Regions from separate parts of the Streptomyces sp. NPDC059668 genome, predicted to be linked through region 2. Evidence: riboswitches for the same ligand, from Rfam matches in the RefSeq annotation. Region 2 holds a riboswitch; each other region holds the start of a gene.

Region 1 (5,775 bases), on a different contig from region 2:
CGAGTTCGTGGGCGACCTGCATGTGGGAGCGGGCCGCTTCCAGGCTGATGACGTCGGCGTCGAGGTCGTCGATGGCCTGGACGATGTCGCCGAACTCGGCGTAGCACATGTGGGTGTGGATCTGGGTGCCGGGGCGGACGCCGCTGGTGGTGAGGCGGAAGGCCCGGGTGGCCCAGTCCAGGTAGGCGGGGCGGTCGGCGGCGCGCAGGGGCAGGGTCTCGCGCAGTGCGGGTTCGTCGACCTGGATGACCGACGTCCCCGCGCTCTCCAGGTCGTCGACCTCGTCGCGCAGGGCGAGGGCGACCTGGCGGGCGGTGTCGCCGAGGGGCTGGTCGTCGCGGACGAAGGACCAGGCGAGCATGGTGACGGGTCCGGTGAGCATGCCCTTGACCGGCTTGGTGGTGAGTGACTGGGCGTACGTGGTCCAGCGCACGGTCATCGGTTCGGGCCGCGAGACGTCACCGGCCAGGATCGGCGGCCGGACGTAACGGGTGCCGTACGACTGGACCCACCCGTGCCGCGTGGCCAGATAGCCCGTGAGCTGTTCGGCGAAGTACTGCACCATGTCGTTGCGTTCGGCCTCGCCGTGCACGAGGACGTCGATGCCGGCCTTCTCCTGGAAGGAGATCACCGCGCCGATCTCGGCCCTGATGCGTTCCTCGTACCCGGCGAGGTCGATCCGGCCGGTGCGCAGATCGGCGCGTGCGGTGCGCAGTTCGGCGGTCTGCGGGAAGGACCCGATGGTGGTGGTCGGCAGCAGGGGGAGACCCAGGTGCGCGCGCTGGGCGGTGGCCCGCTCGGTGTACGGCTGGGAGCGGTGGGCGTCCGTGTCCGTGACGGCCGAGGTGCGGGCGCGTACGTCCGGGTCGTGGGTGATCGCGGAGGCCGCGCGGGAGGCGAGGCCGGCGCGGTTGGCGGCCAGTTCGGCGGCGATGGCGCCGGTGCCCCGGGTGAGGCCCTTGGTGAGGGTGGCGATCTCGGTCGTCTTCTGGCGGGCGAAGGCGAGCCAGCGCAGGATCTGCGGGTCGATGTCCCGTTCGGCGGACGCGTCGAGCGGAACGTGCAGCAGGGAGCAGGAGGCGGAGACATCCACCCGGTCGGCCAGCCCGAGCAGGGTGGCGAGGGTGGCGAGGGACTTCTCCAGGTCGTTGACCCAGATGTTGCGGCCGTTGACGACTCCGGCGACCAGACGCTTCCCGGGCAGTCCGCCGACGGCGGCGAGCGCGTCGAGGTTGGCGGAGGCCGACTCCGTGAAGTCCAGGGCGAGTCCCTCGACCGGGGCCTTGGCCAGGACGGGCAGCGCGTCACCGAGCCGGTCGAAGTACGAGGCGACCAGCAGCTTCGGCCGGTCGGTCAGCGCGCCGAGGGCCCGGTAGGCGCGTGCGGCGGCGCCGAGTTCGGCGGGCGTACGGTCCTGGACCAGGGCGGGCTCGTCCAGCTGTACCCACTCGGCTCCCGCCGCACGCAGGTCGGCGAGCACCTCGGCGTAGACGGGCAGCAGCCGGTCCAGCAGGGTCAGCGGGTCGAAGTCCGCGGCGACACCGGGCGCCGGCTTGGCCAGCAGGAGATAGGTGACCGGGCCGACCAGGACGGGCCGGGCGGTGAGGCCGAGGGCGATCGCCTCCCCGAGTTGCCCGACCTGCTGGGCGGAGTCCGTCCTGAACACCGTGTCCGGGCCCAACTCGGGCACCAGGTAGTGGTAGTTGGTATCGAACCACTTGGTCATCTCCAGCGGCGCCACGTCCTGGGTGCCGCGCGCCATCGCGAAGTACCCGTCGAGGGCGTCGTCCTCGACGGCCTTGCGGTGCCGCTGGGGGACGGCGCCGACCATGACGCTGGTGTCGAGGACGTGGTCGTAGTACGAGAAGTCACCGGTGGGCACCTCGTGGATGCCTGACTCCGCCAGCTGCCGCCAGGTGTCGCGGCGCAGATCCGCGGCGGTGGTCCGGAGGGTGCCGGCGTCGACGCGGCCCTTCCAGTAGCCCTCGACGGCCTTCTTCAGTTCCCGGTTCCGTCCCTGGCGGGGGTAGCCGTACACGGTGGCCCGTGCTGCCGCGGCTGCGGACTTCGCTGTCACGGAAATCTCCTTCGCGAGATGTCTCCTTGAGATCCCGGCGGCGGGACGTGAACGCGAAGGGGTGACGGACCGGGCGGAAACCGCCCGCGCCAGGAAGCACGGTCGTCCGCCGGTGTGCACGCCGACCCGCCCACGAGGTCACCGGGATGTCCGCGCGCGAACGGTCGCGTGCGGGCAACGGGCAGGTCTTCGGACTCATGGGCGCGGCTTCCCCGGAGGGCGTCCACCTACTGGCCGTCGCTTCCCAGACCCGGCCGGGCCCAGTGCGTATGACGGCGGTCGTTCCCACTCACCGCTGCGGGGCAGTCCCGGATTCCCACCGGGTTCCCTCTTACGACGCATCCCGCCTGGCGGACGGGGCGAACCAGCTGCACCGCCCAGCCTAGAGGTCGACGCGGTCTCGTGGGGGAAGCGGCTCACATGGCGGACGGTGGCGTGCGACAACGGCCGTGGTCGCGCACGGCTAACAGGACGGGTGCGCAGGGCGTGACCCGGTGGGCACCGTGTCCGTCCCGCGGACACGGTGCCGGGTCACGTCAGGGACGGGCGGAGCGGTGCGTCAGTTCGCCGCGCCGCCGAACACGCCCAGGATGCGTTCCGCCGCCAGCGTGGCGGTCAACTCCCCGTCCCGTACCTGTCGTTCGAGGGCGGGCGTGAGGGCTCGTACCGCCGGATCCGCGTGCAGCCGGCCGAGGAGCTCGTCGCGGACCATCGTCCAGGTCCAGTCGACCTGCTGGTCGCGGCGCTTGGCGGCGAGGCGGCCGGTGGAGTCCAGCAGGACCCGGTGCTGTTCGAGGCGCTCCCAGACGGTGTCCAGACCGGTCGACTCGCGGGCGCTGCAACTCAGCACGGGGGGAGTCCACGCCGCGTCCACCGGGTGCATCAGACGAAGGGCGCCCGCCAACTCCCGTGCCGCGGAACGCGCGTCGCGCTCGTGCGGGCCGTCCGCCTTGTTGACGGTGATCACGTCCGCGAGCTCCAGGACGCCCTTCTTGATGCCCTGGAGCTGGTCGCCGGTGCGGGCCAGGGTGAGCAGCAGGAAGGAGTCGACCATGTTCGCCACGGCGGTCTCCGACTGGCCGACGCCCACCGTCTCCACCAGGATCACGTCGTAGCCCGCCGCCTCCATCACCACCATCGACTCCCGCGTGGCCTTCGCCACCCCGCCGAGGGTGCCGGCGGTGGGGGAGGGACGCACGAAGGCGGCGGGGTCCACCGCCAGGCGCTCCATCCGGGTCTTGTCACCCAGGATCGAACCGCCCGTACGGCTCGACGAGGGGTCGACGGCGAGCACCGCGACCCGGTGCCCGAGCGAGGTGAGCATCGTGCCGAGCGCGTCGATGAAGGTCGACTTGCCCACACCGGGCACCCCGGTGATGCCGATGCGCCGGGCCCTGCCGCCGTGCGGCAGCAACTCGGTCAACAGGGCCTGTGCCAGGGAGCGGTGGTCGGCCCGGGTCGACTCGACGAGAGTGATGGCCCGTGCGATGTACGCACGCTTCCCGTCGAGCACGCCCTTCACATAGGAGTCGAGGTCGATCGTCATGGGGCTCAGCCGTGTCCGAGACCGGTGGCCAGCCGTTCCACCAGGTCGTACGCCGCGTCCGGGATCACCGTTCCCGGCGGGAAGACGGCCGCCGCGCCCATCTCCAGCAGGGTCGGCACGTCCTGCGGAGGGATCACCCCGCCCACCACGATCATGATGTCCTCGCGTCCCTCCTCGGCCAGCTGCTCGCGCAGCGCCGGGACCAGGGTGAGGTGCCCGGCGGCCAGCGAGGACACCCCGACGATGTGCACGTCGGCCTCGACGGCCTGACGTGCCACCTCGGCGGGGGTCTGGAACAGCGGGCCGACGTCCACGTCGAAGCCGAGGTCGGCGAAGGCGGTGGCGATGACCTTCTGTCCGCGGTCGTGGCCGTCCTGGCCCATCTTGGCCACCAGGATGCGCGGCCGTCGGCCCTCTGACTCCTCGAAGGCGTCCACCCGCGTGCGGGTGCGCTCCACGGACGGCGACTCGCCTGCCTCGTTGCGGTACACACCGGAGATCGTACGGATCTGGCTCGCGTGCCGCCCGTAGACCTTCTCCAGGGCGTCGGAGATCTCACCGACGGTGGCCTTGGCGCGGGCCGCGTTCACCGCCAGTTCCAGCAGGTTGCCGGTGCCCCCGGCGGCCGCCGTCAGCGCGCGCAGCGAATCCTGGCACGCCGACTCGTCGCGCTCCGCGCGCAGCCGCCGCAGCTTCTCGATCTGCTGGGTCCGTACGGACGAGTTGTCGACCTTGAGGACGTCGATCTGTTCGTCGGTGTCGACCCGGTACTTGTTGACGCCGATGACCGGCTGACGGCCCGAGTCGATCCGGGCCTGGGTACGGGCCGCGGCCTCCTCCACACGCAGTTTCGGGATGCCCGCGTCGATGGCCTGCGCCATGCCGCCCGCCGCCTCGACCTCCTCGATGTGCTGCCAGGCCCGGCGGGCCAGGTCGTACGTCAGCTTCTCCACGTACGCGCTGCCGCCCCACGGGTCGATCACCCGCGTCGTGCCCGACTCCTGCTGGATCAGCAACTGCGTGTTGCGGGCGATCCGGGCCGAGAAGTCGGTGGGCAGGGCGAGCGCCTCGTCGAGGGCGTTGGTGTGCAGCGACTGCGTGTGCCCCTGGGTGGCGGCCATCGCCTCCACACACGTCCGCGTCACGTTGTTGAACACGTCCTGCGCGGTCAGCGACCAACCCGAGGTCTGCGAATGCGTGCGCAGGGACAGGGACTTGGCGTTCTTCGGGTCGAACTGCCGGACCAGCTTGGCCCACAGCAGCCGGGCGGCCCGCATCTTGGCGATCTCCATGAAGAAGTTCATGCCGATCGCCCAGAAGAACGAGAGCCGGGGAGCGAACGCGTCCACGTCCAGTCCGGCCTCCTGGCCGGCCCGCAGGTACTCCACGCCGTCCGCGAGGGTGTAGGCCAGCTCCAGGTCGGCGGTCGCGCCCGCCTCCTGGATGTGGTACCCGGAGATGGAGATGGAGTTGTACCGCGGCATCCGCTGGGAGGTGAAGGCGAAGATGTCGGAGATGATCCGCATCGACGGCTTCGGCGGGTAGATGTAGGTGTTGCGGACCATGAACTCCTTGAGGATGTCGTTCTGGATGGTCCCGGCCAGTTTCTCGGGCGGTACGCCCTGCTCCTCCGCGGCCACGATGTACAGCGCCAGCACGGGCAGCACCGCGCCGTTCATCGTCATCGACACCGTCATCCTGTCCAGCGGGATGCCGTCGAAGAGCTGCCGCATGTCGTAGATCGAGTCGATGGCGACGCCCGCCATGCCGACGTCGCCGGTCACCCGTGGGTGGTCGCTGTCGTAGCCGCGGTGGGTCGGCAGGTCGAAGGCGACGGACAAGCCCTTCTGACCGGCCGCCAGGTTGCGGCGGTAGAACGCGTTGGACTCCTCGGCGGTGGAGAACCCGGCGTACTGGCGGATCGTCCAGGGCTGGTTGACGTACATCGTCGGGTACGGGCCGCGCAGATACGGCGCGACGCCCGGGTAGGTGCCCAGGAAGTCCAGGCCCTCCAGGTCACGGCCGGTGTACAACGGCTTGACCGCGATGGCCTCGGGCGTCTCCCAGAGCAGGTCGTCGCCTCCGGACGCGCCCTTGACGGCGGCGCGCCACTCGTCGGCACCGCCCTCCGTGGTGGGCGTGCCCAGTTCGA
Region 2 (5,775 bases):
GGACATCGGCGCGCTGCCGGGCGGCTGGTCGTCGTGGACGTTCTGGCAGTACGACAACAGCGGGGCCCTGCCGGGTGACCAGAATCTCTTCAACGGATCCATGGCCCGGCTGAAGAGGCTCGCGAAGGGCTAGCGGAGCCCGATATTCCGCCTTCGTTCGAACCGTGGGTCGCTCCACCGGCATGCACGACGACGCAACCGGAGGGGCGATCCATGGTTCGATACACCCCTAAGCCCGCCTCAGTTCATCTTCCGTTCACTCAGGTTGCCTACGGTCCAACTGCCACTGACGTCAAACAGAAGCCTGGGTAAATGGAACACATCACGCTCCTCCTCGGAATCGTGATCGTCACCGCTCTCGTGTTCGATTTCACGAACGGTTTCCACGACACTGCCAACGCGATGGCGACGACCATCTCGACCGGCGCTCTGAAGCCCAAGACGGCGGTGGCCATGTCCGCCGTGCTGAATCTCGTCGGTGCGTTCCTCTCCGTCGAGGTCGCCAAGACGATCTCCGGCGGACTCATCAACGAAGAGGGCATCCGCACCGAAGTGATCTTCGCGGCGCTCGTCGGCGCCATCCTCTGGAATCTGCTGACCTGGCTCCTGGGTCTGCCCTCCAGTTCCTCCCACGCACTGTTCGGCGGCCTGATCGGCGCCGCCGTCATGTCGGCCGGCTGGTCGTCGGTGAACGGCTCGACCGTCGTCACCAAGGTGCTGCTCCCCGCGGTCGCCGCTCCCGTCGTGGCCGGACTCGCCGCGATGCTGGCCACCCGGCTGACGTACCGGATCAGCAACCGCGCCGACCAGAAGGCGACCGCCAAGGGCTACCGCGCCGGGCAGATCGCCTCGGCCGGTCTGGTCTCGCTGGCGCACGGCACCAACGACGCGCAGAAGACGATGGGCATCATCACCCTCGCCCTGGTCACCGGTGGTGTGATCGCCCCCGGCTCGAACCCTCCCACCTGGGTCATCGTCTCGGCCGGTACCGCCATCGCGCTCGGCACCTACCTGGGCGGCTGGCGCATCATCCGCACGATGGGCAAGGGCCTGACCGACCTCGCGCCGCAGCAGGGCTTCGCCGCCCAGACCAGCGCCGCGACGGCCATCCTGGCCTCCTCGCACATCGGCTTCTCCCTCTCCACCACCCAGGTCTGCTCGGGTGCCGTGATGGGCTCGGGCCTCGGCCGCAAGGGCGGTGTCGTCCGCTGGTCGACCGCGACCCGGATGTTCGTCGCCTGGGGCCTGACCCTGCCGGCCGCCGGACTGGCCGGTGCCGCCGCCGAGTTCCTGACCAAGCAGGGCACCTGGGGCATCGTCCTCACCGGCGTGCTCCTGGTCGCCGGCGCCGCCGTCATCCGGACGCTCTCCCGCCGTCAGCCGGTCACCGTCGACAACGTCAACGACGCCGCCGAGCCGGCCGGTGTCCTCACCACCGCGATGGCCGCGGTCACCCCGCCGCCCGCGGGCCCCGTCACCGGAGACCTGTCCGGCGATCTGAAGACCACCATCCCGTCCCCGGACGCGGAGCCCACCCGCCCGGCCACGGTGTAAGGACAGAACAGCATGAACATCGACTGGGCAGCCCTCGGCTCCGTCTTCGGAGTCAGCCTCGTGGTCACCGTGGCCCTCGTCGGCCTCTTCACCCTCGGCATCGTCGGCCTCACCAAGCGCGAGTCCGCGTCCGCCCAGGGCGGTTCGGCCGCTCTCGCGGTCACCGGCGCGTACGTCTGCTTCGCCGCGTGCGCGGCGGCGGTGGCGTACGGGATCTATCTCATCGTCGGCAAGTGACCGCACGCCGCTGACCGGGCTCCGGCAAACAGCCTGAAACGGGCATCACTTCACGTGGGGTGGGGGGGGGGGGGGGGGCGGCCCCCCCCCCCCCCCCCCCACCCCACGCGTACGACGTCCCCCGACCCGCGCGCACGCCCTCCCGCGCCCCTCGCCATGTGGGCCTTCGCACACTCTCCCCCCGCAGGTCAACGGCAAGTTGACGGGTCCCGCAACCCGTGGTGGACTGCCGGAGCCAAGTACGGCGACAGAAGAGGAAGCCGGTGTGAATCCGGCGCGGTCCCGCCACTGTGACCGGGGAAGGAACTCCCCGGGAGCCAGGAACTCTCCCCGCCGGTCTCGTCGAACCAGGGCGCGGACACCCTGAGTGAGGACATATCGCCATGCGCGGCTGCCCGTTGCGGGTCTTGTTGAGTACGAGGGTTCCACTTCACCCCACGGCGGGCTGACCCCGTGCGTGCCGATCGCGTCTTCGCGTACGGCGCCGCCACCGGCCTCCTCGGCGACCTGCTCCTCGGCGATCCCCGCCGGGGCCATCCGGTCGCCGCGTTCGGGCGGACCGCGGGAGCCGTGGAACGGATGCTGTGGCGCGACCACCGCGGCTGGGGAGCGCTGCACACCACCGTCTGCGTCGGTGGCGCCGGTGCGCTCGCCGCGCTCGCGAGCCGTGGCGCACGACGTTCCCGTACCGCCTCCATCGCCCTGACCGCCGCCGCCACTTGGGCCGTCGTCGGGGGCACCTCCCTCGGGCGCGAGGCGCGGGCGATCGGTGCCGCGCTCGGCACCGGTGACGTCGAGGCCGCCCGCGCGCGGCTGCCGCACCTGTGCGGGCGCGACCCCCAGGCACTGGACCGCGACGGCATCGCGCGCGCCGTCGTCGAGTCCGTCGCCGAGAACACCTCGGACGCCGTGGTGGGCGCCCTGGTGTGGGGTGCCGTCGGCGGTGTGCCCGGACTGGTCGCCTACCGCGCCGTGAACACGCTCGACGCCATGGTCGGGCACAGATCCGCCAGGTACCTGCGCTACGGCTGGGCCTCCGCGCGCCTCGACGACGTCGCGGGCTGGCCGGGGGCACGGCTGACCGCGGCGCTCGCCACCGTCGCCGGCGACGACCCGCGCGGGGCGGTGCGCGCCTGGCGCGCCGACGCCCGACGGCATCCGAGCCCCAACGCCGGTCCCGTGGAAGCCTCGTTCGCCGGATCGCTCGGGGTACGGCTCGGCGGGACCCTCTCGTACTCCGGCCGGGTCGAGCACCGGCCGGTCCTCAACGACGGCGGGCGCGCCGTGCGCGTCGCCGACATCGAACGGGCCGTACGGCTGTCGCGGCGCGTCGGCTGGCTCGCCCTCGGCGTGAGTGCCGCGGCGCGACTGCTGGCCGGACGGCTGCTCGCCGACGGACCTCCGCCGAAGGGGCGTACGACATGAGTGGCGGTCTCCTCGTCGCCGGAACCACCTCCGACGCAGGCAAGAGCGTCGTGACCGCCGGGATCTGCCGGTGGCTGGTCCGGCAGGGCGTCAAGGTCGCGCCCTTCAAGGCGCAGAACATGTCCCTGAACTCCTTCGTGACCCGCGAGGGCGCCGAGATCGGGCGGGCGCAGGCCATGCAGGCGCAGGCGGCCCGGGTGGAACCGACCGCGCTCATGAACCCCGTGCTGCTCAAGCCGGGCAGCGACCGGAGCAGTCAGGTCGTGCTCATGGGCAGGCCGGTGGGCGAGATGACGGCCCGCGGCTACCACGGCGGTAGGCAGCGACAGCTCCTGGGCACCGTGCTGGACTGCCTCGCCGAGTTGCGGGGCACGTATGACGCGGTGATCTGTGAGGGGGCCGGCAGTCCCGCCGAGATCAATCTGCGGCGGACCGACATCGTGAACATGGGGATCGCGCGCAACGCGCGGCTGCCCGTGCTCGTCGTCGGCGACATCGACCGCGGCGGCGTGTTCGCCTCGTTCTTCGGGACGGTCGCGCTGCTGTCCCCCGGGGACCAGGAGCTCGTCGCCGGGTTCCTGGTCAACAAGTTCCGTGGCGACGTCGGCCTGTTGGAGCCCGGGCTCGACATGCTGAAGGACCTCACCGGACGCCGTACGTACGGCGTCCTGCCCTTCCGGCACGGCCTCGGGATCGACGAGGAGGACGGCCTGCGTGTCTCGCTGCGGGGTGCCGTGCGGGAGTCGGCGGTCGCCGGGCCCGTCGGCGAGGACGTCCTGCGCGTCGCGGTCTGCGCGGTCCCGCTGATGTCCAACTTCACGGACGTGGACGCGCTGGCCGCCGAACCCGGCGTCGTCGTGCGGTTCGTGGACCGGGCCGCCGAACTGGCCGACGCGGACCTGGTCGTCGTGCCCGGGACCCGGGGCACCGTCAACGCGCTGGCGTGGCTGCGCGAACGGGGCCTCGCGGACGCGATCGCCCGCCGGGCCGCCGAGGGCCGTCCGGTGCTGGGGATCTGCGGCGGCTTCCAGCTCCTCGGGGACCACATCGAGGACGAGGTCGAGTCACGGGCCGGGCACGTCGACGGGCTCGGACTCCTGCCCGTCCGGGTGCGGTTCGCGCGGGAGAAGACCCTCACCCGCCCGTCCGGCGAGGCGCTCGGGGAACCCGTCGACGGGTACGAGATCCATCACGGCGTCGCCGAGGTGACCGGTGGCGAGCCCTTCCTGGACGGGTGCCGGGTGGGTGCCGTCTGGGGTACCCACTGGCACGGCTCGCTGGAGTCCGACGGCTTCCGGCGTGCCTTCCTGCGCGAGGTGGCGGCCGCCGCGGGCCGCCGCTTCGTGCCGGCCGCCGACACGTCGTTCGGGGCGCTGCGCGAGGAGCAGCTCGACCGGCTCGGCGATCTGATCGAGGAACACGCGGACACGGACGCGCTGTGGCGACTCATCGAGTCGGGCGCGCCGCAAGGACTGCCTTTCATTCCACCGGGAGCGCCCGCATGAGCACAGTGTTGTTGTTGTCGACCGCCGACACGGACCTGCTGGCGGCCCGCGCCTCCGGCGCCGCCTACCGGATCGGCAATCCGACCCGGGTGGACGTCACGGACGAACTCCCCGCGCTCGTCGAGGGCGCCGACCTCGCCGTCGTACGGCTCCTCGGCGGCAAGCGGGCCTGGGAGGACGGCCTGGCCTTCCTGAAGGCGTCCGGTGTCCCTACCGTGCTGCTCGGCGGCGAGACGGTCCCCGACGCCGAGCTGATGGCCGACTCGTCGGTGCCGGCCGGTGTGGTGGCCGAGGCCCTGCGCTATCTGGTCGAGGGCGGCCCGGAGAACCTCACCGAACTGGCCCGGTTCCTCTCCGACACCGTGCTGCTCACCGGCGAGGGCTTCGAGGAGCCGCGCAAGATGCCCGAGTACGGCGTCCACGGCGAGCGTGCCTTCGTCGAGGGCCGCCCGACCATCGGGGTGCTCTTCTACCGCGCCCACCAGCTGGCCGGCAACACGGCCTTCGTCGACACGCTGTGCGACGCGGTCGAGGCACGCGGCGCCAACGCCCTGGCCGTGTACTGCGGTTCACTGCGCGGCGCCGACAGCGGCCTGTACGAGATCCTCGGCAGGACCGACGCGCTGGTCGCCACCGTGCTCGCGGCGGGCGGCACGCACGCCTCGGAGGCGTCCGCGGGCGGCGACGACGAGGCCTGGGACATCGGCGCCCTCGCCGACCTCGACGTCCCCGTGCTCCAGGGGCTCTGTCTGACCTCGTCGAAGCGGGCCTGGGACGAGTCGGACGCCGCCCTCTCCCCCATGGACGCGGCGATGCAGGTCGCCATCCCGGAGTTCGACGGGCGGCTCATCACCGTGCCGTTCTCCTTCAAGGAGCAGGGACCCGACGACGTCCCGGTGTACGTGGCCGATCCCGAACGGGCCGCGCGCGTCGCCGGAATCGCCGTACGGCACGCCCGGTTGAAGCACAAGCCGAACGCGGAGAAGAAGCTCGCGCTCGTCTTCACCGCGTACCCGACCAAGCACTCACGGGTCGGCAACGCGGTGGGCCTCGA
Region 3 (5,775 bases), on a different contig from region 2:
GAGGAGAGCTTGCCGATGGTCGGCGTCTCCAGGAAGAGGTTCAGCGACTGGGCCTGGTCCAGGAACGGGGTGCGGGCCGCGGCCATGTCGATGAGACCGCGCTGCGGGATCTCCCAGGCCGTGCGGTACAGGTCACGGACGTCCTGCGGCACCCAGGTGAACCCCTGCACCGAGCCGTTGGACTCGCGCAGCGCCTCCCGGGTCTGCGCGTCCCACACGCCGAGCTTCTTCAGTTCCGCCACCAGGTAGGAGTTGACCTGGAGGAACTCACCGGACAGCGTCTCGCGCTTGAAGAGGTTCGAGACCTGCGGCTCGATGCACTCGTACACGCCCGCGATGGACGCGATCGTCGCGGTGGGCGCGATGGCGAGCAGGAGGGAGTTGCGCATGCCGACCGCCGCGATCCGCTCGCGCAGCGCCGCCCAGCGCTCCGGCCAGTTCAGCTCGACGTCGAAGTGGTCGGGGTGCAGCACCCCGCGGGCGGTACGGGTCTTCTCCCAGGCCGGGAGCGGGCCGTTGCGCTCGGCGAGGTCGGCGGAGGCCTCGTAGGCGGCGAGCATGATGCGCTCGGCGATACGGGTGGAGAGCGCGCGGGCGGCGGGCGAGTCGAAGGGCAGACGCAGCTTGAAGAAGACGTCCTGGAGGCCCATCGCGCCGAGGCCGACCGGGCGCCACTTGGCGTTCGAGCGGCCCGCCTGCTCGGTCGGGTAGAAGTTGATGTCGACGACGCGGTCGAGGAAGGTGACGGCGGTGCGGACCGTCTCGTCCAGACGCTCCCAGTCCAGGTCGCCGGTGGCCGTGTCGACGAACGCGCCGAGGTTGACCGAGCCGAGGTTGCAGACGGCCGTCTCCCCGTCGTCCGTGACCTCCAGGATCTCTGTGCACAGGTTCGAGGAGTGCACGGTGTGGCCCGGCTCCGCCGTCTGGTTGGCCGTGCGGTTGGCGGCGTCCTTGAAGGTCATCCAGCCGTTGCCGGTCTGCGCCAGGGTGCGCATCATGCGGCCGTAGAGCTCGCGGGCCGGCATGGTCTTCTTCGCCAGGCCCTTCGCCTCCGCCGCGCGGTAGGCCGCGTCGAACTCGGCGCCCCACAGGTCGACCAGTCCGGGCACGTCGGAGGGGGAGAAGAGGGACCACTGCGCGTCGGCGTCGACCCGGCGCATGAACTCGTCCGGGATCCAGTGCGCCAGGTTCAGGTTGTGCGTACGGCGGGCGTCCTCACCGGTGTTGTCCCGCAGCTCCAGGAACTCCTCGATGTCGGAGTGCCAGGTCTCCAGGTAGACCGCGGCGGCACCCTTGCGCCGGCCGCCCTGGTTCACCGCGGCGACCGAGGCGTCGAGGGTCTTCAGGAACGGGACGATGCCGTTGGAGTGCCCGTTCGTGCCGCGGATCAGCGAACCGCGGGAGCGGATGCGGGAGTAGGACAGCCCGATGCCGCCCGCGTGCTTCGACAGACGCGCGACCTGGTGGTAGCGGTCGTAGATGGAGTCCAGCTCGTCCAGCGGGGAGTCGAGGAGGTAGCAGGACGACATCTGCGGGTGCCGCGTACCGGAGTTGAAGAGCGTGGGGGAGGACGGGAGGTAGTCCAGGCGGCTCATCAGGCCGTAGAGCGCGGCGACTTCGTCGACGGACCGGGCCGTGTCGTCCTCCGCGAGGCCGGACGCCACCCGGAGCATGAAGTGCTGGGGGGTCTCGATGACCTTGCGGGTGATCGGGTGCCGGAGCAGGTAGCGGCTGTGCAGGGTGCGCAGGCCGAAGTAGCCGAAGCGGTCGTCGCCCGCGGTGTCGATCAGCGCGTCCAGACGGGCCGCGTGCAGGTCGACGAAGTCGGCCGTGCGGTCGGCGATCAGACCCTCGCGCCGGCCCGTGGTGATGGACTCGGAGAACGTCGTGACGCCCTGCGAGGCGGCTTCCTCGGCGATGCCGACCGTCAGCAGCCTGGCGGCCAGCCGCGAGTACACGGGGTCCTCGGAGATGAGGCCCGCGGCCGCCTCGGTGGCCAGCTCGCGCAGCTCCGCGTCGTCCGCGCGGGTGGACCGGCCGCGCAGCGCGGCGGCGGCGACCCGGCCGGGGTCGGCGCCGGGAAGGTCGGCGGTGAAGTCGGTCAGGGTACGCAGCAGCGTGGTACCGGGACCGTCCGTCTCCACCGGGGCCCGCTGCGCGGACTCCGCTTCCACCGGGGTCTGCTGGGCGGAAACTGAAACCGGGTCGGCTGGCGCGATGGTCACTTGGGGCTCTCCCTCGCTCGGCACAGGACCTGGCGGAGGGCAGCGGGACACGCGACTCCGTTACGGGTACGCGTGCGTCCACCGGCCCATTCCACGAGGCCCGGACGTCGTCGGCGCCCGGCCGGCCGGCCGGGGCACGCTGTCGGCAGGTCCTCGGACTGAAGCCGGTACGCGAATGCGCACAAGTACACCGTTGCGGGACAGTTCCGGATTCGCACCGGATTCCCCTGCGACGACAGCGAGCATGAGCATACATCTAGTGCCGGGCTGAGGAAGCACCCCCACATCTTGTGCCGTGTCGGCTTCTGGGGGCGCTACGGAGTGTGGCTGAGCGTCAACTCGTAGGTGAGGAGGAAGAGGTCGTCGAGGTGCGGAACCGGGTTCCAGTCGCGCTCCGGCGTGCGGGTGAAGCCGAGGCGTTCGTAGAGGCGGTGGGCGGTGCGCATGGTGCGCTGGGTGGACAGCACCACGCGCGCACAGCCCCCGGTGGCCCTCGCCCGGTCGACGCAGGCGCCCACGAGGGCCGTGCCCGCACCTCGGCCGCGGGCCTCGCGCGTGACGGCGAGCATCCGGATCTCGGCCTCGCCGGGCCCCGCGATGTCGGCCATGGGTCCGCCCCGGGGGACGAAGGTCACGCCGCCGAGGATCCGTTCCCCCTCGACCGCGACGAGCACCTCGGCCGCGGCGGCCCGCTTCGCGACGTCCCGCAGCTCCCCGAGGTAGGGGTCGCTCTCCCCGAAGTCGAGCAGCCCGTCCCCGAGATAGGCGGTCACGGTGAGCTCGCCGACGCCGGGGTACTCCGCCGGCCGCGCCGGCCTGATGACGATGTCCATGCCGGGAGTGTGCATCAGACGTACGGCGACGGGCCGCCGGATTTCCTCCGACGGCCCGTCCCCCGGTCACCCCTGTCCAAGCCTCAGTGACCCGCCTCCGCGCTGGCCGTGGGCAGCTCGACCTGGACCCCCGGGTCGCCGGCGTCCACCGTGTAGTCCTGCGGTGACGTCTCGTCCACGCCCTCGGGCGCCTTGAAGGCCCGCAGGGCGAAGGTGAGGACGACGGAGACCACCACGTTCATGACGAACGCCGTCAGACCGATGTAGCCGATCTCCCCGATGCCGGGGATCTCCTTCGAGCTGCCGCCGAAGTGCGCCTGTGTCGGTGAGGCGACCCCGTAGGCGGCGAGCGTGCCGTAGAGCATGCCGACCGCCCAGCCCCCGAGCAGCGCCCAGCGGTGGAACCAGCGCGTGAACAGGCCGCCGACCAGGGCCGGGAAGGTCTGCAGGATCCAGATGCCGCCCAGGAGCTGGAAGTTGATGGCGACCGTCTTGTCCATCGTGAGGACGAAGACCAGCGCGCCCACCTTCACCAGCAGGGAGACCAGCTTGGAGACCTTGGTCTCCTGCTGCGGGGTCGCGTCCGGCTTGATGAAGTCCCTGTAGATGTTGCGGGTGAAGAGGTTCGCGGCCGCGATGGACATGATGGCCGCCGGGACGAGCGCTCCGATGCCGATCGCGGCGAAGGCCACACCCGCGAACCAGTCCGGGAACATGTTCTCGAAGAGCTGCGGGATGGCGAGCTGGCCGTTGGTGACCTTCACCCCGGCCGCGATCGCCATGAACCCGAGCAGGGCGAGCAGGCCCAGCATCAGGGAGTAGAGCGGCAGGATCGTGGTGTTGCGCCGGATCACCTCGCGGCTGCGGCTGGACAGCGTCGCGGTGATCGAGTGCGGGTACATGAACAGGGCGAGCGCGGAGCCGAGCGCCAGGGTGGCGTAGGTCCACTGCCCGGCCTGGGCCGGTACGATCCCGCCCGCGCCGGCCGCGGCGTACTTCTCGCTCGCCGAGTGGAAGATCTCGTCGAAGCCGCCCAGCTTGATCGGGATGTAGATGATGGCCACCGCGATCACGATGTAGATCAGGGTGTCCTTCACGAACGCGATCAGGGCGGGGGCGCGCAGGCCCGAGGAGTAGGTGTACGCGGCCAGTACGCCGAAGGCGATGAGGAGCGGAAGGTCCTTGACGAACCAGTTCGTGTTCTCGCCGCCGCCGACGCCCATGACGTCCAGCACGGCCTGGATGCCCACCAGTTGGAGCGCGATGTACGGCATGGTCGCGAGGATGCCGGTGACGGCCACGGCGAGGGACAGGCTCTTGGAGCCGAAGCGGCCGCGCACGAAGTCCGACGTCGTCACATAGCCGTGCTTGTGCGAGACGGACCACAGGCGGGGCAGGAACGTGAAGACCAGCGGGTAGACCAGGATCGTGTACGGCACGGCGAAGAAGCCGGCCGCGCCCGCCGCGTAGATCGCGGCCGGTACGGCGACGAAGGTGTACGCCGTGTAGAGGTCGCCGCCGAGCAGGAACCAGGTGACCCAGGTGCCGAACGACCGTCCGCCCAGGCCCCATTCGTCGAGGCTGTGCTCGTTGTCGGCCTTGCGCCAGCGCGCGGCCAGGAAGCCCATGGCCGTGACGGCCACGAAGAAGAAGATGAAGACGGCGAGTGCCACGCCGTTCACGCCGTCGTTCATGCGTCGGCACCGTCCTTCGTGGTGGCGCGGGCGCGCTGGTCACGCTGCCACAACTGGTGGGCGGTCACGGTGAGCACGGTCGACACGAGCACCCACAGCATCTGGTACCAGTAGAAGAACGGGACACCGATGAAGGCGGGGTCGGTCTTCGTGTACGAGCCGACCCACAGCAGCGCCACGAACGGGGCGATCAGGCAGAGGGCGATCACCACGCGGACCGGTGTCACCACTCCGACCGGTCTCACCACCGGTGGTTTCGCTTCCGGCACGTCTGACATGGGCGGCTCCGTCCCCTCGCTGGTCACCTGTGCAACGGCCAGGAAATCTAGGCGACGGTTCCGCTTTATGGAACCCCATCTCCGGCGGGGGATGTGGAGGGTTGGTGTCCGGTGGCGCGGGAGTCTCGCGCACCGCCCCCGGCAGGCCGCGCCGGGACCGCTCCTCGCACGTGAATACGAGGAGGTGGCGCGCGGCCCGCAGGGTGTCACCGGCGTGCCGTACGGCACGGTTCCACCGGTGCCGGCATCCGGCCGACGGCGTCCCGCTCCCGTCAGTCCTGCGGGCGCTTGAGCCTGGCCACGAACTTGTAGCGGTCGCCCCGGTACACCGAGCGCACCCACTCGACCGGCTCGCCCTGCCGGTCGATCGAGTGCCGGGACAGCATCAGCATGGGCAGGCCGACGTCGGTGCCGAGCAGTCCGGCCTCGCGCGGGGTGGCCAGCGAGGTCTCGATGGTCTCCTCGGCCTCCGCGAGGTGGACGTCGTACACCTCGGCGAGCGCGGTGTAGAGCGACGTGTACTTGACGAGCGACCGGCGCAGGGCGGGGAAGCGCTTCGCGGACAGATGGGTCGTCTCGATGGCCATCGGCTCGCCGCTGGCCAGGCGCAGCCGCTCGATGCGCAGCACCCGGCCGCCGGCCGAGATGTCGAGCAGTTCCGCGAGGGTCTCGTCGGCGGTGATGTAGCCGATGTCCAGGAGCTGGGAGGTGGGTTCCAGGCCCTGGGCGCGCATGTCCTCGGTGT
Region 4 (5,775 bases), on a different contig from region 2:
CCGTGGCGGCCAGGGCGATGACCGCGGTCGAGGCGATCTGGAGCCGGTCGTCGGTCGTGCGACGGGGCCCTCCCAGCACCGCGACGACCGCGATGACCGCGACGCTGCCGGCGGTCACCCCGAAGAGCCAGGCGGTCGCGAGAGCGAGGACCAGGCCGCCCAGCTTCGCGACGACGTTCTGCGCCGCCTTGGTCACGGACTGGTACACAGTCGACGCGTTGACCATGAGCAGTGCCGTGGCGACCGCCAGATACGGGCTGCCGCCGGGGGACCACGGAGCCGCGACACCCCAGGCGAGCAGTGCCGCGATCAGGGTCTTCACACCGTGCACCACATGGCCCGGCCGCCGGTCGCGGATCCGATGGGCCAGGTGACGCATCGCCCCGACCACCGTCGCCAGGACACGCTCGGGCAAAATGGTTGAATGCTGCACATCGCCAATATCGCACTTTGCTCCCCCGTGGACCCCGTGATGTCCCCCACAGCCGTCCGTCCGTGCCGACGACGAGGGGCGTCGGCACCTCCGAAGACCTGATCCGGGCGATCCACTCTTCGGTGCACGACGGGCACGGGGTGGACGCTATGATCCGTGATCACGCGACCACGATCCGCTTCGGACGTCGGCAGGGCGTGGGCCTCGGCCTGCGCGTTCCGCACCTCGTCGCCACGTGACCCTGGGGGAGACCATGCGGCAGGCGCCCGGTACGGCCTGGCGGACGCGGCGACCGTCGGGACCGACCGCGTACGGATCCGGCCGTGGCCACGACACGGGGACGCCGACCGGGAGACGGCACTGCGGCTGCTCGACCGACTCGCGCGGTGCCGGGCCCCGTACCCGTGGGAATCCGACGACGGGGTACGGTCCCCCGCGAACGCGACGCCCCGGCGCCGGAGTTGCCGCCGTTCTTCGCTCCGGACGCCTGCTCCCGCCCTGTCGTGCGGCGCGCCCAGGCGGCCCGACGGGACGGCCCGAGGCGAGGTTTCACGGGTGCGACCGGGGTTGAGGACGACAGGGCACGGGCCCTCACCACGGGGTGACGTCGTGGTCCTCCGGTCACCCGGGCCCTACGCCCGCGTCCCTCCCTGTGGCCGTCGTCGCCCTTGCGTGATCGGGGAGTCTCGCGAGCCGTCCCCCCGTTCGCAGATCGTGGGTTCCGGGAGAACGCGAAAGGGCCCCCGGACGGTTCCGGTGGCCCTCCGCGTGTGATCGCCCGCTGATGTCCCAGCGGTCTTCGGTACGTCTTCTCGTACGTCTCCTCGTACGTCGTCCCAGGGTGAACGTGTCAGTTCGGTACGGGAGTTGCTCCCGCGGCCACGGCCGCCGCCGGTCGCGGGGCCAGCAGACGCTGTGCCAACTCCCCGAAGACCAGACCGAAGCCGGTCCACAGGGTGAGCTGGATGGCGAGGGCCGAGGTACGGAACCGCCACAGCAGGGTGGCCGGGAAGTCCTTCGGCACCTCGTTGATGACCGGAAGGAACTCGTAGGCGATTCCGATCACGAGGACGAAGAAGACGACCGCGGCGACGGTCGCGTACCAGGTACCCCAACGAGGTGCGAGCCGCTTGCCGAGGATCACCGCGGCGATCGCGAGCAGCACGCTGAGCACCATCATCAGGAAGTACAGCGTCGTGCGCTTGCCGATGGTGTCGGGGTCGCCGACGGACGGCGGGTTGGCCGGGTACTTCAGGAACGGCACGACGTACACCGCGAGCAGGGCGCAGCCGGACAGCAGCAACGCGGTCGCGCGCGGGCTGAAGCGGCCGACGCGGCCGAGCGCGAAGCAGTACGCGAGGGCGGCGATGCCGCCGAAGGCGACGCCGTAGATCAGTACGCCGGTGGCGAGGCCGCCGGTGGACTGAAGGCTACGGCTGACGATCTCGACCTCGTGCCCGTGTGCCGGGGCGTGGGCCTCTTCGAACCCGATGGCGTCGTCGACGCTGGGCTCGCCCAGGAAGTAGGCGACGACGAGGGCCAGCACACCGGCGGCGAGGCCGGCGAGCATGCCCCGCACGAGAAGGTTTCGGACGGTTGCGGAGTTCATGGGTGCGCGGTGTCCCTCGTCAGTGGCAGGGGAAGCCGAGGAGGTGGCGGGCATCGTGCACCCACTCGTGGACGTCCTCGCCGGAGACGACGGCGGTGGCACCCTGCTCGGCGCCGACGAAGTACAGCAGGACCAGCATCAGGATGCCGAAGAAGACCGCCCAGGGGACGATCGTGCCGATCGGCAGCTTGGCGGGGATCGGGGTGGCTGTCGGCGGAGCGACGGTCTGCGCCATGGCAGGACCTCCTCGGGAGTTCGCGTCCCATCTCGGTGGTGCACAGGACGACAGCTGCGGGTCTGACTTGAGAGACCCCCTGAGGAGGGGGTCTCGTTCACAGTGGCGCGACCGTGCCGGATTTCCACCGGCTTCCGCCATGCCGTCGTCGATATCGCACTGACCGTACCGCGTGTCGGGTTCATGGCCAAGACCGTCCCAACCGCCGTGATCTTCGTCTCGCCGGTGGGAGCAGACGGCCGTGACCTGTGGGTCAGCGGCGGGTGAAGCACGCCGACCGCCTTCCCGGCGAAGGTGTTCGCCCCCCTCCTTCTGGCCGGCGGCCGCGAACACCGCGTGAATGTAACGCCGTTCGCACGTCGTGGCCGCTCGCGTCGTACAACTCGCCCGGCTCGCGGCGAGTTCGGCCATTCACTCGTGAACTCTCCGTCCCCTTGCCTCGTCACCCGCCGGAAGCGGGTCCGTGATCCTGAGCGGCGCCCCGCACCCGGGCCGCGGTCGCGGTTCGCCGGGCTCCCCGTACGGGGCCCGGTACCGGGCAGTCCGCTGTGAGCGCCCCGGCACCGGCGAACGCTACGGTTCCGCCCTCCGGTGCCCCTCCTACGCGATGTCGGCGGCCGCGAGGCCGAGTTCACGCTCGCCGAGCGGGGTGAAGAAGCGCGCGACGTCCGCGTCCGTGACCTCGGCGAGTGTCGACGGCGACCAGCGCGGGTCCCGGTCCTTGTCGACGACCTGGGCGCGGATGCCCTCCACGAGGTCCGGTCGGGTGAGCGCCGCGCAGGAGACGCGGTACTCCCGGTCGAGCGCTTCCTCCAGGGTGGTGGTCAGGCGGGCTGCGCGCATCGCGGCGAGGGTGACCTTGAGGGCGGTGGGTGACTTGGTGAGCAGGGTCTCCGCGGCCTGCTTGGCCGCGCTGTCCCCGTGATCCAGCAGCCGGTCGACGATCTCCTCGACGGTGTCCGCGGAGTAACAGGCGTCGATCCAGCGCCGTGCTTCCGCGAGGTCCCCGGGCGGCGCGTCCCTGGCGTGACGGCCCAGGACCTCTCGTACCGGCGCGTGGGCGAGGTCCTGGACCAGCCGCGGCAGGGATGCGGACGGCACGTAGTGGTCGGACAGCCCGCACAGCAGGGCGTCGCCCGCGCCCACCGGAACTCCGGTGAGCGCCAGGTGCGTGCCGAGTTCGCCGGGTGCGAGGGAGAGGAGATAGGTACCGCCGACGTCCGGGACGAAGCCGATGCCCGTCTCGGGCATGGCGATCCGCGAACGTTCGGTGGCGATCCGTACGCTGCCGTGCGCGGAGACTCCGACGCCGCCGCCCATCACGATGCCGTCCATCACGGCGACATAGGGCTTCGGGTAGCGCGCGATACGGGCGTTGAGCCGGTACTCGTCGCGCCAGAAGGCCGCCGACGCCGTGCCGTCCCCGTTCCGGGCGTCGTCGTGGATGGCACGGATGTCGCCGCCCGCGCACAGGCCCCGCTCCCCCGCGCCGGTCACGACGACGGTCTTCACCGCCGGGTCGTGTTCCCAGGCCGTGAGCGCGGAGCCGATACGGCGGACCATGGCGTGGGTGAGGGCGTTGAGCGCCCGGGGCCGGTCGAGGGTGAGGTACGCGGCGTGCCCCTCGGTGCGCAGGAGGACGAAGTCGTCGGTGCCGGTGGCCGCCCCGGCGTCGTGGGGGCCGGTCATCCGGACGCCCCCGTCAGGCCGCGGGCCACGATAACGCGCATGATCTCGTTGGTTCCTTCCAGGATCCGGTGGACACGGAGCTCTCGGACGATCTTCTCGATGCCATGGTCCCTCAGGTGGCCGTGGCTCCGTGCGGCGGCGGTGCCCGGTCCGTCACGAAGCAGCCGGTCGGTCACGGAGCAGCCGGTCGCGGGCGCAGGCCTCGCCGGACGTTCGATACGTTCTATATCAATGCTATGGAAAGTTGTAATAACAGTGATAAATTGGACAGATGCAAGAACGGGCTGTACGCACCCGGCAACGGGTCCTGTGCGCCGCCGCGGAGCTCCTGAGCTCCCAAGGACGTGCGGGCATCTCGACGCGCGCCGTGAGTGCGGCGGCCGGCGTGCAGCCGCCGACTCTGTACCGGCTGTTCGGGGACAAGGACGGACTGCTCGACGCCCTCGCGGCGTACGGCTTCCAGCAGTATCTGCGCGAGAAGCAGTCCCTCGAACAGACCGACGACCCCGTCGCCGATCTGCGTAGTTCCTGGGACCTGCACGTCGGGTTCGGTCTCTCCCGGCCGGGTTTCTACGTACTGATGTACGGCGAAGGCCGTTATCGCGGCGGCATACCGGAGGGACTGGAGACCATCGCGATCCTGCGCCGGATCCTTGCCCGCGTGGCCGCGGACGGCCGGCTCCGCATGAGCGTGGACCGGGCCACGCAGCTCGTCCACGCCATGGGCCTGGGTGTCGTGCTGTCACTCATCGCGACGCCCCCTTCCGAGCGGGATCAGAGCCTGCCGGCGACGGCCCGTGAACACGCGCTGCGAATGATCACGACCGCGAGCACCGTCGCCGGGCAGAGCCCGGACGTGCCCTGCCGAGCCGCGGCCCTGCGCGAGGCGTTGACCCGGAGCGGCACCGTCGCGATGACACCCTCCGAGGGCGCGCTCCTGGCGGATTGGCTCGACCGCCTCGCCGACGGCAGTCCTGCCGCCCGATCGACTCTCTGAAGGAGGGACGGTGCCAATGGCCAGAGCCAGGGACACGCTGCCCGACGCCGGACAAGGAGCCGGGCACCCGTCCGGCACGGCCATGGCGGCGGTGGACGCACGCGGATTGGTGGTCGCGTGGAGCCGGGGGGCCGAGCGGCTCAGCGGCTTCTCGGCCGCCGACGCGATCGGCCGATTCGTCGGTCGGCTGCTGATGGACCCGGAGGTGATCCTGAGGGCACCCGCCTTCACGGATCGGAGCCGCCGGAGCGACGGTTGGTCCGGGATCGCGGGACTACGCCGCCGCGACGGCACCCCGCTCGACGTGCACCTGCGGGTCTGCCCCCTCACGGAGCGGGACGGAGGCATGCGGTGGCTGGTCACCGCGACCGAGACGACGACCGTTCCCGGCTGGCCGATGAACGGGGCCGGCGTGCAGGCGCTGCTCAGCGGGGCGCCGATCGGTATCGCCGTACGTGACACCGACCTGCGTTGCACCTGGGTCAACGACGCGCTGGCACTCCAGGACGGCATCCCCCGCGAGAAGCGGCTCGGGCGCCGGCTGACAGAGGTGCTGCCGGGACCCGAGGCCGAGACGGTCGAGGCGGTCATGCGGCGGGTCCTGAAGAGCGGGGAGCCGCTGGTCGATCACGAGTACCGCACGTGGATGCCGACGAAGCCACAGCAGGAGCACTCCTTCTCGACCTCGTTCTTCCGTCTCGACGACGCCGACGGGCGCACCGCGGGGGTGTGCGCCATGAGCGTCGATGTGACGGACCGGCAGCGGGCCCGCGAGCGCCTCGCCGTGCTCAGCGAGGCCAGCACCCGGATCG

Evidence for each region. Region 2 has a riboswitch for cobalamin ahead of ACFV2J_RS38950 (cobalamin biosynthesis protein). Riboswitches for the same ligand answer to the same signal wherever they lie in the genome.
Region 1: linked by a shared signal. The riboswitch ahead of metE (5-methyltetrahydropteroyltriglutamate--homocysteine S-methyltransferase) and the one ahead of ACFV2J_RS38950 (cobalamin biosynthesis protein) in region 2 are both predicted to bind cobalamin.
Region 3: linked by a shared signal. The riboswitch ahead of ACFV2J_RS17485 (ribonucleoside-diphosphate reductase subunit alpha) and the one ahead of ACFV2J_RS38950 (cobalamin biosynthesis protein) in region 2 are both predicted to bind cobalamin.
Region 4: linked by a shared signal. The riboswitch ahead of ACFV2J_RS05410 (CbtB-domain containing protein) and the one ahead of ACFV2J_RS38950 (cobalamin biosynthesis protein) in region 2 are both predicted to bind cobalamin.

Annotation. Positions count from the first base shown of each region.
Region 1 covers NZ_JBHWEL010000001.1:274,984-280,758, forward strand. Annotated here, with positions in the region: gene metE (5-methyltetrahydropteroyltriglutamate--homocysteine S-methyltransferase) at 1-2,077, opposite strand, end outside; cobalamin riboswitch at 2,261-2,411, opposite strand; gene meaB (methylmalonyl Co-A mutase-associated GTPase MeaB) at 2,637-3,623, opposite strand; gene scpA (methylmalonyl-CoA mutase) at 3,629-5,775, opposite strand, start outside.
Region 2 covers NZ_JBHWEL010000100.1:14,827-20,601, reverse strand. Annotated here, with positions in the region: gene ACFV2J_RS38965 (lysozyme) at 1-133, shown strand, start outside; gene ACFV2J_RS38960 (anion permease) at 313-1,554, shown strand; gene ACFV2J_RS38955 (hypothetical protein) at 1,567-1,791, shown strand; cobalamin riboswitch at 2,005-2,140, shown strand; gene ACFV2J_RS38950 (cobalamin biosynthesis protein) at 2,245-3,216, shown strand; gene ACFV2J_RS38945 (cobyric acid synthase) at 3,213-4,721, shown strand; gene cobN (cobaltochelatase subunit CobN) at 4,718-5,775, shown strand, end outside.
Region 3 covers NZ_JBHWEL010000021.1:12,409-18,183, reverse strand. Annotated here, with positions in the region: gene ACFV2J_RS17485 (ribonucleoside-diphosphate reductase subunit alpha) at 1-2,225, opposite strand, end outside; cobalamin riboswitch at 2,352-2,507, opposite strand; gene ACFV2J_RS17480 (GNAT family N-acetyltransferase) at 2,540-3,058, opposite strand; gene mctP (monocarboxylate uptake permease MctP) at 3,142-4,752, opposite strand; gene ACFV2J_RS17470 (DUF3311 domain-containing protein) at 4,749-5,030, opposite strand; gene ACFV2J_RS17465 (GntR family transcriptional regulator) at 5,303-5,775, opposite strand, start outside.
Region 4 covers NZ_JBHWEL010000004.1:148,762-154,536, reverse strand. Annotated here, with positions in the region: partial or broken gene ACFV2J_RS05420 (aromatic acid exporter family protein) at 1-433, opposite strand, end outside; gene ACFV2J_RS05415 (CbtA family protein) at 1,284-2,042, opposite strand; gene ACFV2J_RS05410 (CbtB-domain containing protein) at 2,062-2,277, opposite strand; cobalamin riboswitch at 2,315-2,456, opposite strand; gene ACFV2J_RS05405 (enoyl-CoA hydratase/isomerase family protein) at 2,878-3,966, opposite strand; partial or broken gene ACFV2J_RS05400 (acyl-CoA dehydrogenase family protein) at 3,963-4,169, opposite strand; gene ACFV2J_RS05395 (TetR/AcrR family transcriptional regulator) at 4,238-4,963, shown strand; gene ACFV2J_RS05390 (SpoIIE family protein phosphatase) at 4,980-5,775, shown strand, end outside.